3 regions of the Pseudarthrobacter phenanthrenivorans Sphe3 genome follow, and region 2 is predicted to be linked to each of the others. Evidence: riboswitches for the same ligand, from Rfam matches in the RefSeq annotation. Region 2 holds a riboswitch; each other region holds the start of a gene.

Evidence for each region. Region 2 has a riboswitch for S-adenosylmethionine ahead of ASPHE3_RS06535 (bifunctional o-acetylhomoserine/o-acetylserine sulfhydrylase). Riboswitches for the same ligand answer to the same signal wherever they lie in the genome.
Region 1: it holds a riboswitch for S-adenosylmethionine, as region 2 does, so the genes downstream of both, ASPHE3_RS12440 (aminotransferase class V-fold PLP-dependent enzyme) here and ASPHE3_RS06535 (bifunctional o-acetylhomoserine/o-acetylserine sulfhydrylase) in region 2, are expected to answer to the same signal.
Region 3: it holds a riboswitch for S-adenosylmethionine, as region 2 does, so the genes downstream of both, ASPHE3_RS18285 (DUF1737 domain-containing protein) here and ASPHE3_RS06535 (bifunctional o-acetylhomoserine/o-acetylserine sulfhydrylase) in region 2, are expected to answer to the same signal.

The regions. Positions count from the first base shown of each region.
Region 1 covers NC_015145.1:2,670,433-2,677,820, forward strand. Annotated here, with positions in the region: gene ASPHE3_RS22930 (50S ribosomal protein bL37) at 18-92, shown strand; gene rsrA (mycothiol system anti-sigma-R factor) at 189-449, opposite strand; gene ASPHE3_RS12415 (sigma-70 family RNA polymerase sigma factor) at 446-1,216, opposite strand; gene ASPHE3_RS12420 (DoxX family protein) at 1,486-2,034, shown strand; gene aroA (3-phosphoshikimate 1-carboxyvinyltransferase) at 2,041-3,429, shown strand; gene rsgA (ribosome small subunit-dependent GTPase A) at 3,413-4,528, shown strand; gene hisN (histidinol-phosphatase) at 4,577-5,389, shown strand; SAM riboswitch class IV at 5,543-5,656, shown strand; gene ASPHE3_RS12440 (aminotransferase class V-fold PLP-dependent enzyme) at 5,691-7,115, shown strand; gene ASPHE3_RS12445 (class I SAM-dependent methyltransferase) at 7,205-7,388, shown strand, end outside.
Region 2 covers NC_015145.1:1,414,598-1,421,985, reverse strand. Annotated here, with positions in the region: gene ASPHE3_RS06535 (bifunctional o-acetylhomoserine/o-acetylserine sulfhydrylase) at 1-1,295, opposite strand, end outside; SAM riboswitch class IV at 1,338-1,453, opposite strand; gene ASPHE3_RS06530 (VOC family protein) at 1,615-2,253, shown strand; gene ASPHE3_RS06525 (HNH endonuclease signature motif containing protein) at 2,520-4,235, shown strand; gene ASPHE3_RS06520 (CPBP family intramembrane glutamic endopeptidase) at 4,321-5,100, opposite strand; gene ASPHE3_RS06515 (DeoR/GlpR family DNA-binding transcription regulator) at 5,208-5,996, opposite strand; gene hutI (imidazolonepropionase) at 6,095-7,306, opposite strand; gene ASPHE3_RS06505 (NAD(P)/FAD-dependent oxidoreductase) at 7,318-7,388, opposite strand, start outside.
Region 3 covers NC_015145.1:3,935,671-3,943,058, forward strand. Annotated here, with positions in the region: gene ASPHE3_RS18270 (pyridoxamine 5'-phosphate oxidase family protein) at 1-344, shown strand, start outside; gene ASPHE3_RS18275 (TetR/AcrR family transcriptional regulator C-terminal domain-containing protein) at 363-1,070, opposite strand; gene ASPHE3_RS18280 (hypothetical protein) at 1,295-1,549, shown strand; SAM riboswitch class IV at 1,769-1,883, shown strand; gene ASPHE3_RS18285 (DUF1737 domain-containing protein) at 1,897-2,175, shown strand; gene ASPHE3_RS18290 (rhodanese-like domain-containing protein) at 2,172-2,582, shown strand; gene ASPHE3_RS18295 (O-succinylhomoserine sulfhydrylase) at 2,583-3,791, shown strand; gene ASPHE3_RS21620 (DUF1905 domain-containing protein) at 3,796-4,095, opposite strand; partial or broken gene ASPHE3_RS18300 (DUF222 domain-containing protein) at 4,214-5,813, shown strand; gene ASPHE3_RS18305 (glutamate--cysteine ligase 2) at 5,862-7,091, opposite strand; gene ASPHE3_RS18310 (UDP-N-acetylglucosamine 1-carboxyvinyltransferase) at 7,159-7,388, opposite strand, start outside.

The DNA of each region.
Region 1 (7,388 bases), 1.3 Mb from region 2:
CAGTAAGGAGGCCAGCTATGAGCAAGCGTGCACGCAAGCGTCGTGACCGTAAGCGTGGCGGCGCGAACCACGGGAAGCGCCCCAACACCTAGGCAAATGCCAGGGACTACGGTTCAAGCGAAGGACCCCGGAAGCCATGCGGCTTCCGGGGGTCCTTTGCTGTGTCAGCCTGCTGGACGATTCCTGCCCTACGCGTCGACCGGACGGATGGAATGGATCCGGTCCAGGATGGCGTTCTTCAGGTTCTCCGGAGCAGCCTCGGTGCAGGACCGCTTGACCATGTTGCGGATCACACACTCGAGGTCATACTGCTCGGTGCATTCCGGGCAGTCATCAAGGTGGTTCTTGATGTCGGTAATGTCCTCGCGCGTCAACGCACCGTCGAGGTACTCGTAAATGCGTTGCATCCGGGTGTCATCGCAATCGCCCAATCCCTGGCAGTCGCTCATTTCCTGCTCTCCTGTTGTGTGCTTCCTGCCGCGTCCTGTGAATCGGCGGCCGTTTTGAATCCGCGCTCTGCGGCGTATTCTCCCAGCATGTCCCGCAACATTCTCCGGCCGCGGTGGAGCCGGGACATCACCGTGCCGATGGGCGTATTCATGATGTCTGAAATTTCCTTGTAGGCGAACCCCTCAACATCGGCGAAGTAGACCGCAAGGCGGAATTCTTCTGGAATGTCCTGGAGTGCCCGTTTGACGTCGGAATCCGGAAGGTGGTCCAACGCCTCAGCCTCAGCGGACCGGAGTCCGCTCGAGGTGTGTGACTCAGCCCGCGCCAACTGCCAGTCCTCAATGGTGTCCGAGTTCGACTGGAGCGGCTCGCGCTGGCGCTTGCGGTACAGATTGATATAAGTGTTGGTCAGGATCCGGTACAGCCAGGCTTTGAGGTTGGTACCGGGCTTGTACTGGTGGAACGCGGAGAAAGCCTTGGTGTAGGCCTCCTGGACAAGGTCCTCGGCGTCCGAGGGGTTCCTTGCCATCCGCATCGCCGCCGAATACAGCTGGTCCACATACTGCATCGCGTCGCGTTCAAACCGGAGCCTGCGCTCTTCCGCGGATTCAGTGGAAACGTCCACCTGGTCAGCGCCCGCATCCCCGGCTCCGGATACCGGGACAGTTTCGGACTCCGCAGCCTCAGGTCCGGCGGCAGTACTGCTCGTTGGCTCGTTACGGGAAGCCTCATACATGGCCGAGACGGCCGGATCCAGGGTGCTCATTGCCTTCAAGTCTACTGTCAGGCGGCCGGCAGGCGGCGTGTCGTACCGTGGCGGCCCGGCCTCGATCGAGTCCAGTGCCACCGGGCCTGTAACTTCAATTCCGTCCAATACGCGCGCCAAGGGCCCAACTCCGTACCTGTCTTGTCCAATCCGGAGATCTCCGGATACGACTTCCATAACCCCGTGGCTTCGGCAAATATTCCCCAAAAGTGCAAGACTAGAACGGACTCCGCCGCTTCGACGCGGTTCGTCCATCCAGGAGGAAATCCATGTCCTTTATCCGCACGCTCGCCCGCCCCATGCTGGCCTCCAGCTTTGTCCTCGCCGGAATGGATAAGCTCAAGAACGCAGATGACACCGCACAGCAGCTCTCGCCGCTGCTGCGCAAGGCCGCTGCTTCCCTGCCGTTCAAGTCGGATGAAAAGACCTTGGCACGCGTTATTGGCGGAACCCAGGTGGGCGCCGGGGTGCTCTTCGGACTGGGCAAGTTCTCCAGGCTTTCCGCCACTGTGCTCACCGTGATTTCACTGCTGAACACCTTTGTGGAATGGCGCAGTGCGGACATCAGCAGCAAGGAGGGGCGCGAGACCCGCCGGAACCAGCTGCTGAAGAACCTGTCCCTCAGCGGCGGCGCCCTGCTGGCATCCGTGGACACTGCCGGCAAGCCGGGCCTCGCCTGGCGGGCCGAGCACCTCGCTGCCGATGCGCGCAAAGGTGCCTCCCACCTCGCTGCCGATGCCCGGAAGACCACCAACAAGAAGCTGCACAAAGCGGACAAGGCAGTGCGACGCGCCGTGGAACAGGCCACGGGGGCATAACAGCGAATGACCGCAGCACCCGCCGTCCGGGATGAGTCCGGAACGCCTGTCCCCCACTGGCCCGCGCCCTTCGCGTCCCGGCCCGTCAACGCCACCGTTACAGTTCCGGGCTCCAAGTCGCTGACCAACAGATACCTGGTCCTGGCTGCCCTGGCGGACGGACCGTCCCGCCTCCGCGCGCCCCTGCACTCCAGGGACTCAGCGCTCATGGTCCAGGCCCTGCGCCAGCTCGGCGCCACCATCACGGAGGTACCCGGGGACGGTGCCTTCGGGCCCGACCTGGAGGTTGTTCCGCTGGACCCCGGGGCGGCCTCGTCCGTGACCAGGATCGATTGCGGGCTCGCCGGCACAGTCATGCGCTTCGTACCGCCGCTCGCGGCGCTCCGCAACGGCGCCAGCGTGTTCGACGGCGACCCCCACGCCCGCAAGCGGCCCATGGGAACCATCATTGAGGCGCTCAAGGCGCTGGGAGTGGCTGTCACCAGCGAGGAGGGCGGGACGCCGTCGTCACTGCCGTTCCTTGTGGAGGGCACCGGGGAAGTCCGCGGCGGCCACCTGGTGGTGGACGCCAGCGCGTCCTCCCAGTTCGTCTCCGCCCTGCTCCTGGTGGGGGCACGGTTCACGGAAGGCCTGCACCTGGAGCATGTGGGCAAGCCGGTGCCGAGCCTTGACCACATCAACATGACAGTCTCCGTCCTCCGGGGTGCCGGGGTGGCTGTCGATGATTCCGTCCCCAACCACTGGGTTGTCAGCCCCGGACCCATCCGTGCATTTGACCAGCGGATCGAGCAGGACCTCTCCAACGCCGGGCCTTTCCTCGCGGCAGCGCTGGCGTCCCACGGCACGGTCCGCATCCCGGGCTGGCCCGAAGAGACGCAGCAGGTGGGCGACCTGTGGCGCAGCATCCTCACCCGGATGGGCGCGGACGTTTCCCTGCGCGACGGCGTCCTGACTGTTACGGGCGGCCCCACCATCAAGGGCGCGGACTTCGCCGACACCAGCGAGCTCGCCCCCACGGTGGCAGCCTTGTGCGCGCTGGCCGACGCGCCCTCGCGGTTGAGCGGGATCGCCCATCTGCGGGGCCACGAGACGGACCGGCTTGCTGCGCTCGTGGCCGAAATCAACCGCCTCGGCGGTGACGCGGAGGAAACCAGCGACGGCCTGGTGATCCGCCCCGCCAAGCTGCACGCCGGCGTCGTGCACAGCTATGCGGACCACCGCATGGCTACGGCCGGCGCCATCCTTGGCCTGGCTGTGGAGGGGGTCCAGGTGGAGGACATTGCCACCACCGCCAAGACCATGCCGGACTTCCCGCGGCTCTGGGCGGACATGCTGGCCCAGGACGGTCCGGCCGGTACGGGGGCGGAAGGTTCCAGCGGTGGCGCGGAGCACTGACTCCTGGGATGAATCGGACGTCCGGATCAGGCCGAGCAAGAAGGGCTCGAGGCCCCGGACCAAGGACCGCCCCAGCCATGACGACGCCGTGACCGGGCGCATCATCACCGTTGACCGTGGCAGGTACACCGCTGTGGTGGGCGAGGACTCGGACAACGAACGCCTGGTTATTGCCGCCAGGGCAAGGGAACTGCGCCGGAACCCCGTGGTGGCCGGAGACTTTGTCTCACTCGTGGGCGACGTCTCGGGCGAACCCGACACCTTGGCCCGCCTGGTGAAGATCCAGGACCGCAAGACGCTCCTGCGGCGCAGCGCGGACGACACCGATCCGGTGGAGCGGGCCGTGGTGGCCAATGCCGACCAGCTGGTGATCGTGGTGGCGGCCGCCAACCCGGAGCCGCGCACGGGCTTCATCGACCGGGCCCTGGTGGCAGCGTACGACGCCGGCATCGAGCCGATCCTGCTGGTCACCAAAGCGGACGTCAAGGACCCCGCGGAACTGCTCTCCAATTACACCCACCTGGACTTTCCGGTGATCATCAGCCGGACGGCTGATGCACAGGCGTCAGGCGTGGACGCCCGGTCCGACGACGGCCTGTCCGCCCGGCTGGACAGCGCGGCGGTATCGGAACTCCGCGCCCACCTCGACGGGAAGGTCACCGTCATGCTGGGGCACTCGGGCGTGGGCAAGTCAACCATGGTGAACGCTTTGACGGGCGCGGAGCGGGCAACCGGCGGCGTGAACGCGGTGACGGGCCGCGGCCGGCACACGTCGTCGTCGGCCCTTGCCCTCCGCCTCGCGGACGCACCCCCCGGCAGCTGGATCATCGATACCCCGGGCATCCGCTCCTTCGGCCTGGCACACGTGGATCCGGACAGGATCCTGAGGTCCTTCCCGGACCTCTCCCCCGGCACCGATGACTGCGAGCGGGGCTGCAAGCACACCGCGGCTGCCGTGGACTGCGGGCTGGACGCGTGGGTGGCGGAAGGCCATGCCGGGCCCACCGGCGCCGCCCGGCTGGCCTCCCTCCGGCGGCTCCTCGGCACCGACCCGAGGATGGAAGCCCAGGAGGCCAAGGAGCTGGGCAGCGTCAACTGACGGGCGCCGGTTCCCGGCAGAAGCGCGCGCAGACGGTAGTTTGGAACCATGATCCAACCCGCTTCGAGCTATAACGATGACCTGCGCCTGGCCCATGTCCTGGCTGATTCCGTGGATGACCAGACCATGAGCCGCTTCAAGGCCCTGGACCTCCACGTTGAGACCAAGCCGGACCTGACGCCCGTCACCGACGCGGACAAGGCGGCCGAAGAAGCCATCCGCGGCCAGCTCTCCCGTTCCCGTCCGCGCGATGCCGTCCTCGGCGAGGAGTTCGGCAGCACCGGGCACGGATCACGGCGGTGGATCATTGATCCCATTGACGGGACCAAGAACTTCGTCCGGGGCGTTCCGGTCTGGGCCACCCTGATCGCACTGGTGGATGAGGGCGAACCGGTGGTGGGCGTGGTGAGCGCTCCCGCGCTGGGCAAGCGCTGGTGGGCGGCGAAAGGCATGGGCGCCTACATGGGGCGTTCCCTGGCCGCGGCCACCCGCCTCAGGGTCTCCAACGTCTCCAGCCTGTCCGATGCCTCGCTGTCCTATTCGAGCCTGGGCGGCTGGAAGGAACGCGGCAACCTCAACGAGTTCCTGGGCCTCACCGAGGATGTGTGGCGGACCCGGGCCTTCGGCGACTTCTGGTCCTACTGCATGGTTGCGGAAGGCTCGGTGGACATTGCCTGCGAGCCTGAACTGAACCTTTACGACATGGCTGCCCTGGTCCCCATTGTGGTGGAGGCGGGCGGCCGCTTCACGTCGCTGGAGGGCGAAGACGGACCGTTCGGCGGGAATGCCTTGGCCACCAACTCCATCCTGCACTCCGAGGTGCTGCGCAGGCTGAACCCGGACCTCGACGACCTCCTCTGATCCATCGAATTTCCGACGGCGGCTGACTCCCCACAGAGGCGGCCGCCGTCGTAATGTTCGGTGAAGGGGCCCTTTTCCAAGCGGACGTAACAAAGCCCTTAACATTTCCGCCGGCTTTTAACCTTCCCTGCCCATGTCCTACGCTCTTAACCAGGTCACGAGTGCCAGCGCAAAACCCCGGTTTGCTGGCCGGCAACCCTCCATTCGCGGTGGGGTGCCCCGGGTGACGACCAGGCCGGTCCGGAACGGATGCGGCAAGCGCGGATTCCGTCACGGAGTCCTGTTGTGAAGTGAGGTCTTTGTGACAACTGCCACCGTCTCCCCCAGCGCTGCCATCCAGCCTGCAACCACTGCCCTCTTTGACCAGTGGCAGGCCGCCGCCGGCCGCCCGCTTGCAGCAGTCACCGGCGCTGAAATCCAGGCCCCGCTGATCCATGGCGGGCACGTCCGCTACGCGAACCTCGACTATGGTGCGTCCGCCCCGGCTCTGACTGTGGTGTCCGCGTACCTCAACGAGATCCTGCCCTACTACGCCAGCGTCCACCGCGGCGCAGGCTACGCGTCCCAGATCAGCACCTCCGTGTACGAGAACGCCCGCGCCATTGTCCGCGGATTCGTGGGCGGCCGCCCGGATGACTCCGTCATCTTCACGCGCAACACCACTGACTCGCTCAACCTGCTGGCAGGCTGCCTGCCCGCAACCGGCGGGGTACCGGACGGCGACGTGCTTTACCTGGACATCGAGCACCACGCCAACCTCCTGCCATGGCAGGGCGTGCCGCACCGCAGCATCGTCGCGGAAGACACGATCGCAGGCACCATCGACGCGGTCAGGGCCGAACTGGAACAGGGCGGAGTGAGCCTGCTCGCCATCACCGGCGCCTCGAACGTCACCGGTGAGATCCTTCCCATCCGTGCCCTCGCCGCCCTGGCCCACGGGCACGGCGCACGGATCGTGGTGGACGCAGCCCAGCTGGCCCCCCACCGGCGCGTGGACATCACCCCCGACGACGTGGACTACATCGCTTTCTCCGGGCACAAGCTGTACGCGCCCTTCGGCGCGGGCGTGCTGGTTGGCAGGGCGGACTGGCTCGACGCCGGCACCCCCCACCTTGCCGGCGGTGGGGCCGTGAAGGAAGCAAGGCTCGACGGCGTCAGCTGGGCAACCGGCCCAGCCCGCCATGAGGGCGGATCACCGAACGTCCTTGGCGCCGCCACGCTGGCCCGCGCCACCCAGGTCATCGCCGAACTTGACCAGGACCGGTGGCACGCCCACGAATCCGCCATCCGGTCGTTCCTCGTGGAGGGCCTGCAGGAGATCGACGGCGTTACGGTCCACCAGATTTTCAAGGACACCGACCCGGACACGGACACCATCGGCGTGGTCAACTTCTCCGTGGAGGGCTACGACGCCGGCCTGGTGGCCGCCTACCTGTCAGCGGAACATGGCGTGGGGCTGCGCGACGGCCGCTTCTGCGCACACCCGCTCCTGAAGCGGCTGGGGCTTCCGTCCGGTTCCCTGCGGGCCAGCTTCGGTGTCGGCTCCAGGCTGGAGGACGCCGAGCGGCTCCTGGCCGGCATCCGGGACCTGCGCAGCAAGGGCCTTGGCTGGGACTATGTGGTTGACGCCGGCCGCTGGGTTCCCGCCAACGACAACCGTACGTACCCGCACTGGGCACCTAACACCCCCGGCACCGCCGGCGCGGCGCCCTGCATCGACGACTGATCCCGCTTGGTCCCCCCTGGGACCTTGGCCGGGCACCAGATGCGGTAAATTCGGAAGACACCAAAGTACCCGGATGAAGGAGGCCGCTCGTGGCACGGGGTGGCCCCAGGCTGGATCACGGCCGCCGCCGGGAGCTCGGCCAAAGCTTCCAGGACGGTGGCGAACACTACCAGCAGGTGCGGCCCGGCTACCCTGCGGAAACTGCCCGCTGGGTAGTACCTCCGGGCGCCCGTGACGCCCTCGATGTGGGCGCGGGGACCGGCAAGTTCACGG
Region 2 (7,388 bases):
AAGCCGGCTTCGAGGTCGGCCAGGATGTCGTCAATGTGCTCAATGCCCACCGAAAGCCGCACCAGCCCCGGGGTCACGCCGGCCACTTCCTGCTGCTCCGGTGAGAGCTGGCTGTGGGTGGTCGACGCCGGATGGATGACAAGGGAGCGGACGTCGCCGATGTTTGCCACATGGGAGTGCAGCTCCAGGGCGTCCACGAAGCGCTTGCCCGCTTCCGCGCCGCCGGCCAGGTTGAACGAGACGATAGCCCCTGTACCTTTGGGACCGTATTTGCGCCCGCGCTCGAACCATGGGCTGGAGGGCAGACCCGCGTAGGCGACCGATTCGACGTCGTCACGCGCTTCGAGCCACTGCGCCACTTCCAGCGCGGTGGCAACATGCCGTTCCACCCGCAGGCTCAACGTTTCCAGCCCCTGGGCAATCAGGAAGGCGTTGAATGGCGAGACAGCAGAACCCAGGTCACGCAGGAGCTGGACCCGGGCCTTGAGGATATAGGACAGGTTGGCACCCAGGGCACCGTCCGCCCCAAGGTCACGCGCGTAGACAAGGCCGTTGTAAGTGGGGTCCGGAGTGTTGAAGCCGGGGAACTTCCCGGGGTCCTTGCCAAAGTCGAAGTTTCCCGAGTCCACGATGACGCCGGCGATCGCGGACCCATGCCCGCCCAGGTACTTGGTAGCCGAGTGCACCACGACGTCTGCACCCCATTCCAGCGGACGGATGAGGTAGGGCGTGGACAGGGTGTTGTCCACGATCAGGGGGACGCCGGCGCTGTGCGCAACTCCGGACACGCCCTCAATGTCCAGGACGTCCTGCCGCGGGTTGGACACCACCTCAGCGAAGAAGAGCTTGGTGTTGGGCTGGACCGCGTCACGCCACTGCTCGAGGTTGTCAGGATCCGCTACGAACGTGACCGAGATGCCGAACTTCTTCAGGGTGTGGGCGAAGAGGTTGTAGGTCCCCCCGTAGAGGCTGGGACTGGCCACGATGTGGTCCCCCGCCTCGGCAATGTTCAGGACCGCAAAGGTCTCAGCCGCCTGGCCGGAGCTGAGCAGCAGCGCACCCAGGCCGCCTTCGAGGCTGGCAATCCGCTGCTCCACCGCATCCTGGGTGGGGTTGCCGATCCTGGTGTAGATGGGCGCGAGCTCGGCCAGGGCAAACCTGTTCGCAGCGCTCTCGGCGCTGGGGAAAACGAACGACGTCGTCTGGTAGATGGGGAGGGCACGGGCACCTGTGGCGCTGTCCGGCTCCTGCCCTGCATGGATCTGGCGGGTTTCGAAAGACCATCCGTTGGACACTAAGGCTCCTTTGACATGGGCCCGGCAGGCTCGAAGCACCGCGGGCCGCGCTTGCCATCCGGCCGTTGCCGGACAGCCAGGTCCTCACCCGGGGCACCCCACCGCGGATGGAGGGTTGCCGGCCAGCGAGCCGGGGCTTGGCGCTGGCGCTCATGACCTGAGGCCAGTGTAGGAACAGCGCCCGACAGGGATGCGATTATGACGAACATAGACTCGGATCTTTTTGCCCGCGGACGGGCTTCACTGCTCTCCGGCGCGGGAATTCCGAGTAAGGGTTACCTAAGCTGAGAGCCCGATCACAAAGTGCCAAGATGTTGCCATGCGCATGGATCACGTCTCTTACGCCTGTGAACACGATGGCCTGGCTGCCACCACCGAACGTATTTCCTCTGCCCTCGGCGTTGAGGCAGTGAAGGGCGGGGTACACCCCCGGTTCGGAACCCGGAACATGATCATTCCCCTCGCCGGGCATAAGTACCTGGAGGTCGTGGAGGTCCTGGACCACCCCGCCTCAGACAAGGCCCCCTTCGGACAGGCAGTGCGTGCCCGGTCCGCCGCGGGCGGCGGCTGGATGGGCTGGTGCGTCGAAGTGGACGACCTCGCCCCGTTCGAGGAGCGGCTGGGCCGGTCTGCCGTGAACGGAAACCGCAAGTTTCCCGATGGCCGCGAACTCGTGTGGAAGCAGATTGGCATCCTGGGCCTCATTGCGGACCCCCAGGTGCCCTACATGCTCAAGTGGGAAGGCGATCCTTCCCTGCACCCGTCCAACGCCTACGACAGCAACGTCAAAATGAGCTGCTTGACCATTGCGGGCTCGGCGGCACGCGTGACCGAATGGCTTGGAGAGCCCGTGGAGAAGCCGCTGGAAGACGTGGCTGTGGAGTGGGTGGCCCCGCACGGGACCCCCGGGATCCTTTCCGTCACGTTTGAAACCGCCAACGGGGCAGTCACAATCTGACCCTCCTCCTATGCCTTGGGGTTTCACCTCAGGTACCGCCTTGGGCAGGAGCTACAGCCTGCCCGGATGAGCTTCGGCCGCCATCAGCTTGTGACAACGGGGTCACCTGCCGATGGCGGCCGAATCCATTTCCTGTCCTAACCCGACGGGTTGGGTCCACAGCGCGGTTGATTCTCCAGGTCCAACAGGTGAGCAAAGCAAGAACGCCCCGCCAGCTTTTCCAGGTCTCCCGGGAAAATGTCAGACCCTCCTGCGAGACTTTGGGTATGGAAATCAACCCGGCGGTGGTGCAGGCTGAGGCGGCGGTTGACGCTTCGGTGGCTGCTTTTGCGGCGGTGCTCGCTGGCGGCGGTACTGCTGGTTCCTGTACTGCCGGCGCGGGCTTTGATGATGCGTTGCAGCGGGTTGCTGATGGGGCTTTGGAGGTTTTAACCGGGGTAGCCCGGTCGGAGGCGAAGCTGGCGGCGTTGAAGGCGCAGGCGGTGGAGGTGTTTGCCGCGGCCACGCAGGCCCTGAACGGTCCGGCACGTTCACCCCAGGAGGCAACGGCGCAGGACCGGAGCCTGGTGGCCGAGGTCGGGTGTGCGCTGGTCATCGGCGACCGCGCCGCCGGTGCGCTGCTGGCCGACGCCCACGCCCTGACCACGTCCCGGCCCCGGACCCTCGCCGCTTTGCAGGCCGGGACCATTTCCTGGGCGCATGCCCGGACCATGGTGGACCAGACCCTCGGCCTTGACCCGGCCGCGGCGGCGGCCCTGGAGGACTATTTCCTGGACCCCGACGCCGCACACCGGACCACGGGTGCCACCATCGGGGAAATGCCGGCGTACCGGTTCAAGGCCAAGGCCAGGACCTGGCGGGAACGCCACCACCCCGAATCGATTGAGAAGCGTCACGCCAAGGGTGCAGCGGACCGGCGGGTCGAGTACTGGAAGGACACTGACGGGATGGCCTGGATCGCCGCGTGCCTGCCCGCGGACAAAGCATCGGCCATCTGGAACCGGCTCACCGCCCTCGCCCGGGGAATGCAAGGGCCCGGGGAAGACCGCACCCTCACCCAGCGCCGGGCAGACACCTATTGCGCCGCCCTCCTGACCAGCGGCACCAACGGCGGTTCCACAGGCTCCGGCCATGGCCCCGGCTACGGCTCTGGAGCCGGGGCCCGGGGAACAGGTGCTGAAGCCCATCCCGGGCAGGGCGATTCGATCCGTGCGCAGGTCCTGGTCACCGTGCCGGTGTTTTCCCTGATGGGACTGACCGACGAGCCGGCCATGCTGGACGGGTACGGCCCGATCCCGCCGTCCACGGCAAGGGATCTGGTCGCGAATGGTGCCGGTTCCTTCCACCGGGTGCTCATTGATCCTCGTGACGGGGCGCCGCTGGAGATCGGCCGGACCAGCTACCGGGTGACCAAGGCGATGCGGAACTGGCTGCGGCTGCGGGACGGCAAATGCCCCTTCCCCGGCTGCAGCAACCACTCCCTGGACAACGAAGCAGACCATATTCTCGCCTGGCATAAAGGCGGTGCCACCGGGATCTCCAACCTGGGACAACCCTGCCCGAAACACCACAAACTCAGGCACACCAGCGGCTGGAAACCAACACCAGCCACCAAAAACGAACCACCCGGCTGGACCTCACCGACCGGGCACCACTACAAAAGCGAACACCAGGACTGGGAACCACCCCACTGGCCAGACCTGCTGGTAGGACTGAAACCGGACGAGCGCCACAACGGGCAAGTGCATGGCGCACCGCCCCACCCGGCGATGCCCGCTGCTCATGCCTGCCCTCCCGGAGGCCTCCCCTATCTGGAGCCTCCACTTGAGGAACCTATGAGCGACAACCTGGTAGACCCGAACGACCTGCCTGCGGATGACCCCTTATGGGAGGACTTCTACGCGGTGCCGACCGGCCTGGCCGGGGACCCGCTCGTCCCGGGTCAGGAGCCATTAGGGGACCTGGAACCGGCCATTACCTAGCCGCCACCTGCTGGTCGCCATCGTCTAGGTGTGCCTGGGGCCGTCCGGACGCCTTTGGCCCAGTCCCTTATTCAGTCGCACAGCTTCACCCCAGTCCCACGGCCTTGCCGAACAGGCTGAAGCCCACGAACGCCACGATATCCAGCAGTGCGTGGGCTATCACCAGCGGCATCACCCGCCGCGTCCGCGTATACAACCAGGCAAAGACCACGCCCATCAATACGTTGCCGATAAACGGCCCGAATCCCTGGTACAGGTGGTACGTGCCGCGCAACAGCGAGCTCGCCATGATGGACAACGGAACGCTCCAACCGAATTTTCCGAAGCGGTCCAGCAGGTAGCCCACAACGATGACTTCCTCCACTATCCCGTGGCGGACCGCGGACAGGATCAGCACGGGCACTGTCCACCAGTAGGCGTCGAGTGCGCTGGGAATGATGGCGGTGGTAACCCCAAGAGCCCTTCCCGCCGCGTACAGACCGAGGGACGGGACGCCGATCAGCGCCGCCAGGCCAAGCCCCTGCAGCAGATCCCGGCCGGGCCGCTCAAAATTGAACCCCAGCCTCGTGAAGGCCGAACCGGCTTTGCTTCCGTCGCCGGATGCGGCCTGCCGCTGGTCACTGAGGAAGTAGAACACGAGCAGCACGGGCACCAGCGCGAAGACAATGTCCAGCAGCTGGTAGGTCAGATCGAAATACTCACGGGTGCTTTGCGAGCGGTTCAGTGTTGAGGTGCCCTCCGCAAGGGGCGCACGCGTCATCTTGTCCAGCAGTTGCACCACGGAGTACACGGCGGACTGGCCCAGCGAGAGGCCCAAGACGATCCAGACTTCGATCCGCAGACGACGGCGGGAGGGAACCAGCATGTTCCCATCTTGCCTGCAGTTTCTGGATCCGGCCTGATTGCCCTGCCGGTGTCCGACTCCCCGCCAGGGCTACCCCGGCCGCCGCCGCAGGTCAGGGTGGCGGCACGTCAACTGCCGGCGACTATGACTTCCGTGCCGTTCGACTCGAAGGCAGCCTTGTCGCGTGCCGAAATCCCGGAGTCGGTGATGAGCCGGGTGAAGTTGTAACCGTCCATGGTGGCGAAGGCACGCACCCCCACCTTTGAGGAGTCTGCCAGCACGTAGGAAACCCGGGCCCGGCTGGCGAGCAGGGCGTTGACCGAGGCTTCCCCCTCCCCCGTGTTGGTGGGCCCCACTTCCGGGTCGATGCCGTTGACGCCGATAAAAGCGATATCCAGCACCACTTTCTGCATGATGATGTCCGTATAGGGGCCCACCAGTTCGTAGGAGCGCGGATTGAGGATCCCGCCGGTGACCATGACCTTGATGTTGGGCCGGACTGCCAGCTGCGACGCGATGTTGATGGCGTTGGTCACCACCGTGAGGGTGGGCTGGTTGGAGGGCGCGTTGAGGTCTTCACGGGTAGCCAGGATCTGGGCCAGCACGGTGCTGGTGGTACCGCCGCACAGGCCGATCACGGCACCCGGGGCAATGAGGCCTGAGGCCGCCTGCGCGATTTGCTGCTTCGCTTCGGCGTGATCGTCCCGGTTGTATCTGCCAGGCAGGTCGTAGGCCAATGCCCCTGTGGTGGCTCCGCCCCGGGTCCTGGTCAGCAGCCGTCGCTTGGCCAGGCTGTCCAGGTCCCGCCGGGCAGTGGCCGGAGAGACGTGCAGGGTGCTCACAATTTCTTCGACCTCCACCTGGCCGGTTTTGGCGAGCAGGTCAAGGATTGCCGTCAAGCGGTCGGTGCGGGTCATGCAAAGCCTCCAGATACTCCCGCCACCAGCCTCGATGACGCTTTCTGATCATAACAGACTACTTATGATCACCTAACGTCATATCGAGGGTGGGAATCCTAGCGCTCCCGCTTCCCGGCCCGCCATACAGCGTACGTCAGGGGCATGCCGGGGCGGTACGCAAGGTGCGTAGCCGACGGCGCATTCAAGACATGGAAATCCGCACGATGTCCGACCGCGATGGAACCCACCGCCCGTTCGCCGTCGACGTCGATTCCCTTGTCCTTGTGCAGGGCAAGGGCCCCGCCGTAGGTAGCCGCGCGGACAGCTTCGTGGACGCTCAGTCCCATCTGCAGCACAGCCGTAGTGACGCAGAATGCCATGGAACTCGTGTAGGACGTGCCCGGATTGCAGTTGGATGCCAACGCCACCTGCACCCCGGCATCAAGGAGCTTCCGGGCGGGGGCCAGCGGCTGCCGGGTGGAGAGGTCGCAGGCAGGCAGGCATGTGGCCACGGTTCCGCGGCGCCCGCTTCCGGTTCCGGCGTCCCAGCCGGCCCAAGTCCCAGCGAGCGCCTCCACATCCCGGTCCGCGAGGTAGTTCACGTGGTCTACACTCGCAGCCTCCAGCTCCACCGCCAGTTGCACGCCGGGCCCTTCCCCGAGCTGGTTTCCGTGAACGCGCAGGCCCAGTCCGGCGTCCCTGCAGGCGAGCAGCACCTTGCGGGACTGCTCCACGGTGAATGCTCCCTCCTCGCAGAAGACGTCCGCCCACCGCACGAACGGCAGGACCGCCGCCAGCATTGGCCCGCACACCAGCTCGGTGTAGGCGTCGGGATCCTCCCCTGCGGGAACCAGGTGGGCACCGAGGTAGGTCACCTGGTCCGCCACTGTGGAGGCAATGCGGGCACTGCGGGCTTCGTGTTCAACGTCCAGGCCGTAGCCGGTCTTGGTCTCAAGGTAGGTGGTGCCCTGCGAAACGGCTTCGGCAACCCGGCCCAGGGCAAGCCGTGTCAGGTCGAAATCCGAGGTGGCACGCGTCGCGTTCATGGTCACCGCAATGCCGCCGGCCGAATAGGACTCCCCCGCCATCCTCGCCTCGAACTCGGCCGTCCGGTCACCGGCGAAGAGCAGGTGCGTGTGCGAATCCACCCAGCCGGGGAGCATGGCCCGCCCGCCGGCGTCGACGGCGTCATCCGCAGCGGGAGCGTCGGCCGCAGCACCGATCCATGAAATCCGATCACCTTCGATCACCACCGCAGCATCCTTCAGGACCCGGCGCTTCAGGTCCTGCGTCATCAGCTCGGCGATGTTGGTGATCAGGGTGCTCATAGAGCCATTCTTCAGCGCCGGACAGACCAGCGCGTGGCCGCCAGAGCCTGAGCTGTCCGGGATTCCGGACCGTCGCCCAATC
Region 3 (7,388 bases), 1.7 Mb from region 2:
TCAATTACGTGGTGCACCGCCGCAGCATCGCCTTCCGCACCGCCGGCGTCACCAAGCTCTGGAGTGCGCTCTCGGAGCGGCCGGCGGCGATGGAGATCGATGGGTACGATCCCCATACCGAAGAGGCCTGGAGCGTAGTGGTGCGCGGAAACACAGAGGTGATGGAAGACCAGGAGGACAAGGACGCGGTGGACAGCCTGGGGCTGGAGCCGTGGCAGCCGGGGGAAAAGGCGAACTACATCAGGCTCTCAGCCCAGGTTCTCACGGGCCGCCGCTTCAAGGTGAACCGGCCCGATATCTGGAGCACCCGGGCGCAGGATAAGCGCCGGGCATCCTTCGAGTAGCAGCGGCTGCGGCCTCTACTAACGCCCTGAGACTGCCACCTCGCGTGAAAGCTGCGCCTCCAGGCCGGACAGCAGGATGGCAAGCCCCTGGTCGAGTTCGGCGGAACCGTCGTACTCGGCCAAGGCCGGGGCCAGGGCACGGAGCCTGGGAAACTCCTTGGCCGGAAGACGGTGCAGCCCAAGCCGCAGCAGTACTTCGTTTTCCTCCGGGTCCACCACGAATTCCTGCAGTTCGTTGAGGATGTGCCCGTAGAGGAATCCGTAGTAGGCGCGGTAGACGTGGAGGGCGCCCGCGGGGCTGAACCCTGCCCCCACCAGCAGGGACAGGATCTGCTCCAAGGGGCGCAGCGTTCCGAGCGGGCGCAGGCCCAGCGGCGTGGACAGTGGCCTGGTCACCAGCAGTGGTACGACGTTGGGATGCTCCAGCGCCAGCGTTCGCAGACTGTGCGCTATGTGGCGCAATTGGGCCTTCCAGTCCGGGTCCTCGGGCTGGATGGAGAGTTTGTTGAGCACCAGTTCCGTGACTCCGTCGAGCAGCGCCGCCCGATTCTCCGCGTACCGGTAAAGGCTCATCGGATCGCGGTCCAACTCCTGGCCTAGACGGCGCATGGTCAGTGCATCCAGCCCCTCATTGTCAAGCACCTCAAGCGCCTTTGCGAGCACGAGGTCCCTGGTCAGCGGGGCTTTTCGCCTGTAACCGGCCTTGGTCGGTTTGGGGGAGGCCATGGTTTCCATCCTGGCTAGCAGCAAGTCCGCAGGGGTTAATCCAAACGCTTGCCTGATGTGTAGTCTACGGGTAAAGTCTACAGTGTAGATGCGGCATTGACACGTCCCATAGTCCGTGGTCATAGCGGGCTTCATCCACAACCCCCATTGCCCTGTGCACGGCATTGAGGTTGGCTGCTGTAGCCGAACGGCGGCACCACCGCACTTAGCGAAGGGAAGCCGTCATGGCACATTCGCAGTTTGATCTTTTCCTCAAAGAAGCCACCTACGTCGACCAGGCCTCGGAATCCACGCTCGACAGCGACCGGCTGTACGGCCTGTACACGAGCTGGTGTTTCATCAACCAGCAAAAGCCGCGCCCTGAGTCAACTTTCTGGTCAGCAATGAACCACCGGGTTGCCCCCGGCCACAATGGGCTCCGCATGAAAGGCCCGGCCGCTGCCGATTACATCATGGCCAGCTACCCCGGGCTCGTCTAGGAGCCCTTCCCGCAAGGAATTCCGGCGCGGACCGCAGCCTCACGACAGGCGGTCCGCGCCTTTTCTGTTTGCGGGCTGGCCGTCCTTCTTGCCGGCGGATCCGCCGTCGTACCTTCACGGGAGGTGCTGAGCCTACCCGCGGCGCCTTGCACGGTTCAGTTACGCAACATGACGACGGCGGCGGTGCGGCTCACGGCGGCAAGTGTTACGTTTTTGCGGAGTAATGAGTACCGGCGCCAAGCCCTGACTGGCCGGTCGGCAACCCTCCTTCCGCGGCGGGGTGCCTCAGGTGAATACTCGGCATATCGACCGATTCGAGTTGCAAGCGTGAGAGAAGGAGATCCGTCGTGTCTGACGCACCTGCCCCTGAAGAGAAACTGTCCTACCGCTTGATCAGCGGACCGGACAACCGTGAATTCTGCGAACGGATCTCCAACGCCCTGACGGAAGGCTATGTGCTCCACGGCAGCCCGGCGGCAACCTTCAACGGCACCAGCGTCATCGTCGCCCAGGCCGTGGTCCTGCCCGCAGCCATCGCTTCCGCCGACGCCGCAGTGGCCGACGCCGTGGATGACCTTGAAGCTGCAGGCGACGACCTCGAGTTCGACGGCGAGGGCCACGCATGAGCTACGCCGGAGACCTGACCCCGCAGGAGGCCTGGGAGAAGCTCCAGCAGGGTGCTGTGCTGGTGGACGTTCGCACCGAAGGCGAATGGGCGCACATCGGCATCCCCGATACCAAAGCCACGGACAACGATCCCCTCTTCATCCAGTGGTCCTTCCCGGGCGGCATCCAGAACCCGGACTTCATCAACGACCTCACGCAGCAGGCGCCGGAGGACCGGTCAACCGAGCTGGTGTTCCTGTGCCGTTCCGGCCAGCGTTCCATTGCCGCGGCAATTGCCGCCACCCAGGCGGGATTCACCTCCTACAACGTCCTGGAGGGCTTCGAAGGCGAGCCGGACCGCTACGGCGAACGTACCGTCAACGGCTGGAAGAACCGCGGCCTGCCCACCAACCTGGGAAAGAACTAAGTGACCTTCAACGAAGACGCCGCCGGCTGGAGCCCCGACACCCAGGCCGTCCGCGGCGGATTGGACCGCACCAACTTCCAGGAGACCAGCGAGGCTGTCTTCCTGAACTCCGGGTTCGTGTACGAATCCGCTGCAGCCGCCGAACGAGCCTTTACTGGCGAGGACGAGCGCTTTGTCTACTCCCGCTACGGCAACCCTTCCGTAGCCACATTCCAGGAGCGGCTCCGGCTTTTGGAAGGCACGGAGGCGTGCTTTGCGACGGCGTCCGGCATGTCCGCCGTTTTCACCGCCTTGGGTGCCTTGCTGGCGGCCGGTGACCGCGTTGTGGCTGCCCGCTCGTTGTTCGGTTCCTGCTTCGTGATCCTGAACGAGATCCTGCCGCGCTGGGGCGTGGAGACCGTATTTGTGGACGGACCGGACCTGGAGCAGTGGCGCGCAGCGCTCTCCCAGCCCACCACTGCCGTCTTCTTCGAGTCGCCGTCCAACCCCATGCAGGAGATCGTGGACATCGCCGCCGTCAGTGAACTGGCCCATGCGGCGGGGGCGACAGTCGTCGTCGACAACGTCTTTGCCACTCCCCTGCTGCAGCGCTGCGGCCAGTTCGGCGCGGACGTGATTGTGTACTCCGGAACCAAGCACATTGACGGCCAGGGCCGGGTGCTCGGCGGCGCCATCCTGGGCACCAAGGAGTTCATCGACGGCCCCGTGAAGCAGCTCATGCGCCATACCGGGCCCGCCCTGTCCGCCTTCAACGCCTGGGTGCTCACCAAGGGCCTGGAAACGATGGCCCTGCGCGTCAACCACTCTTCCGCCACAGCCCTTCGTCTCGCCGAGTGGCTGGAGCAGCAGCCTGCCGTGAGCTGGGTGAAGTACCCGCTCCTGAAGTCACATCCGCAGTATGAGCTCGCCGCCAAACAGATGAGCGCCGGCGGGACCGTCCTCACCCTCGAGCTGGCGCCTTCCGGCGGGCGTTCCGGCAAGGAAGCCGCCTTTGCGCTGCTGGACGCCCTGAAGATCATCGACATCTCCAATAACCTCGGCGACGCGAAGTCCCTCATCACCCACCCGGCCACCACCACGCACAGGGCGATGGGTCCGGAGGGGAGGGCTGCGATCGGGTTGAGCGACGGCGTGGTGCGCCTGTCCGTGGGGCTGGAGGACGTGGACGACCTGATCGGAGACCTGGAGCAGGCGCTCAAGCAGATCTAGCTGGTCATGCTTCCGTGCGGAGCGCCACCCCTACCACGTCACCTGCATCGATCCCGGCTTTGTTCCTGACGGACTTCTTGACGGGCAGGAGATACGAGCCTTTCTGGCTGTCCGGAAATAATGAGGTCTGCCAGGAATGGCCTGCGATCTCCGCAGTAACCCTTACTGACCCAAAAGCCTTGCTGGCACCGGCAGTTTGAGCACGGATATCGTCAGCGATATCCGCAGGCAGGGTCACGAAATGCCAACCGGCTTCCCCTGGATAGAGCCACAGCTCCGCTTTAAAGGAATACGACGCCGTCACGCGCTGAGTATGGCACGATCGCGACCTTCGAATAAAGCTGCCAAAGAAGTCTTGGAGGTTCCCCAGGAGGCAGGCCAGCCGCCCTCAAAATGTCAGACCCCCGGTAGAGGATGTTTCCATGGGAAACGGCACGGGGACTGCAAGAGCAATGGAGGGCATTCAGGCCTCCACTGCCCGCCTGGATGCCCTGTTTCTCGAAGATGCCGCCCTGGAAACCGGCTCTGGTCCGGGCGCCGGGATTAATGTGCTTGAGCGCCGGTATGAGCTCCGCCTGGAGCGCATGGCGGTGGCAAAGGAACTCGAAGCGCAAATCGCCGCGGTCAAAGCCCGGGACGCCGCCGAAGCCGTCGGCATCCAGCACGCCATGATCCCGCCCGAGGCGCCCGTGCACGAACGGACCTACGCCGAGATGTCCGCGGTTGAGGAAATCGCCGGCGTCCTCACCATAAGCTCCAGCGCGGCCGGGGCACTCGTCACCCAGTCCCGTCAGCTTTGCGCCGTCCCCCTGGCACTGGACGCCCTGTCCGCGGGGATCATCTCCTGGCAGCATGCCAAAATCATCGTCGACGAAACCGACGGCCTGGGCCCCGCCGGCGCCGCCGCCCTGGTGGCGCACTTCTTCGACCCCCAGGCACCCAACCCCGCCCGCGGCGCCGCACCGGGTAAACTCGTCCCCTCCCGCTTCCGAAGCAAGGTCCGGGCCTGGCGCGAACGCCACCATCCCGAATCCCTCGAACAACGCCATGCCAAATGCGCCGCAGACCGGCGCTTGGAATACACCAGGGACCGCGACGGCATGGCCTGGCTCTCGCTCTACCTCCCCGGCGACACCGCCAACGCCATCTGGAACCGCACCACCGCCCTGGCCCGCGGCCTCCAAGGCCCCCACGAACCACGAACCCTCGCCCAACGCAGGTCCGACGTCGCCGCCAGCCTCCTGCTCGCCGCCCCCGCGGGCTACACCCGGAACGCGGACACCGCCGAAGGGAACGCCGAAGGGAACACCGTGAAGGCGGCCATCGGCACGGTCCCGACACCCAAGGCAGACGTACTCGTCACCGTCCCGGTCTTCGCCCTGCTCGGAGCCACCGACGAACCCGCCCTGCTGGACGGCCATGGCCCGATCCCGGCGTCCATGGCACGCAAACTCGTCGCCAGCGGGGCAACCTCGTTCTACCGCGTCCTCGTGGACCCCCGGAACGGCGCACCCCTGGAAATCGGACGCACCAGCTACCGCCTCACCACAGCCATGAAAAAGGCCCTCCACCTCCGGGACGGAAAATGCACCTTCCCCGGCTGCCAAAACACCTCCCTGGACAACGAGGACGACCACCTCACCGCTTGGCACCACGGCGGAAGCACCGGAATCAGCAACCTCGCCCAACTCTGTCCCAAACACCACCACCTCAAGCACAACAGCGCTTGGAAACCCACCCCCGCCACCAAAACCGAACCACCCGGCTGGACCTCCCCCCACCGGACGGCACTACAAAGCCGAACACCACGACTGGGAACCACCCCAATGGCCCAAGGAAATCTGTCGTGGGCGGGGGTGTTGCGAAATCTCTCGTGGCTCAGGGAACTGCCTGGATGATGCGGATGCCTTTCCGCCTGACGACCCCGTATGGGACGACTTCTATGCCGTTGCCCCGGTTCTGCCCCCGGACCCGTTCCCTGAGTGGCACCTTTGGCTGGACGAATCCCTCTCCGTCCCTTAGCTTTCCCGTATCGGTTAGCTTTCCGTGTCCGCCAGCTTTCCGTATCGGCTAGGACTGCCGGACCCGCAACAATTCCGGAACCTCGTCCACCTTGGAAAGATCCAGTGAGCCCCGCATGGTGATGTTCACGGCGTGCTTGACCACTGCGCCGAAACCGAAATCTTCAGGTTGTGACTCTGCCAGCACTTGGTCCCGGACCCTGCGTTGTTCGGCTGCCCCAGTGCCGCGCGCAATCATGTCCTCCACCCCTTGCCGGGCAAGGGAAAGCTCGCCTTGTTCCTGGAGTACCGGAGCGAGATAGTCCACCAGGGATCGCACAACATCAGTGGCCCTCGCCGGCCGGAAGGTGCCGAAATCCAGCAGGTCCCCGCTGAGGCCGGCACTGCTCGCCTGCCAGGATGCCATGCGCAGAAGGACCGTGGGCACGGGTGCGGGATCAATGCCGTCCTGCCACTCCCGGCTGGCGGTTTCCACCAGGGCTCGCACCAGGACGGCAAGAAGCGCGGCGTCCTCAGCGCGAAGACAGACATCGGCAACCCGGACCTCCACTGTGGGATGGTTGCGGGACAGCCGGGCGTCAAAATACAGCATGCCCTCATCCAGCATGACGCCGCTGTCCAGGAGGCGGGTAACCACGCGGCGGTATGCCGAATACGTGCCGTAGATGCCCGCAGGACCGGCCGTCGGCCACCGGTTCCACGCTTGGGTGCGGTAACTCTCAAAGCCCGTCTGGGTGCCATTCCAGAAGGGTGAATTGGCACTCATCGCAGTAAGGACCGCGAGCTTGTCACGGATCCGGTCCAGGACCGCCACGCCTTCGTCGGGCGACTCAATGTACGTGTGCACATGGAAGCCGCAGGTCAGCTGCTCCTGGGCAGTCAAGCCAAAGCGCTCGAGCATTCGTGCGTAGCGGGGATCCGGGGTGGTGTGGCTGGACAGGCCCAGCGGCGAGGTGGCCAGCGCGGCTACCCGTGCATTGTTCTTGGCGGCCGCCCTGTCCGCGAGCGCCCGCCCGGCACGGATCTGGTCCAGCAGTTCACCGTACTCCAGGCAGGGCCTCGTCTGCGTCTCGATCTGCTCCAGCTTGAGCTCGGCACTCAGCCCCATCTCGTCGTCGTCGTAAACGGTTTTGTCTTCCGTTTCCAGGAGCCGTGGGTCGTCCGGTGCGTCATCGGCCGCCAGGTGCCGGCTGGACAGCAACGCATCAGCAAGGGCAAGCGGCTCCCCGCTCTCCGGATCAACGATCAGGAGCTCTTCCTCCACGCCGAATGTTCGCATACTGACATTTTGCGCCAGTGCGGAGATTTATGGGGAGCCGCCGCCCTTCATGACGAACCGTGAATGCTCAGTCCTGGAAGTACTCCACCTTCGCGCCGATGGTGTTCAGGCGCTCCGCCAGATCCTCGTAGCCGCGCTCGATGACGTAGATGTTCCTTAGCTCGGACACGCCCCTTGCAGCCAGCATTGCCAGCAGCAGGCACGCAGCCGGACGAAGTGCCGGCGGGCAGCCCACCTCGGCGGCACGCCATTTGGTGGGGCCGTTGACATAGATCCGGTGCGGATCCAGGAGCTGAA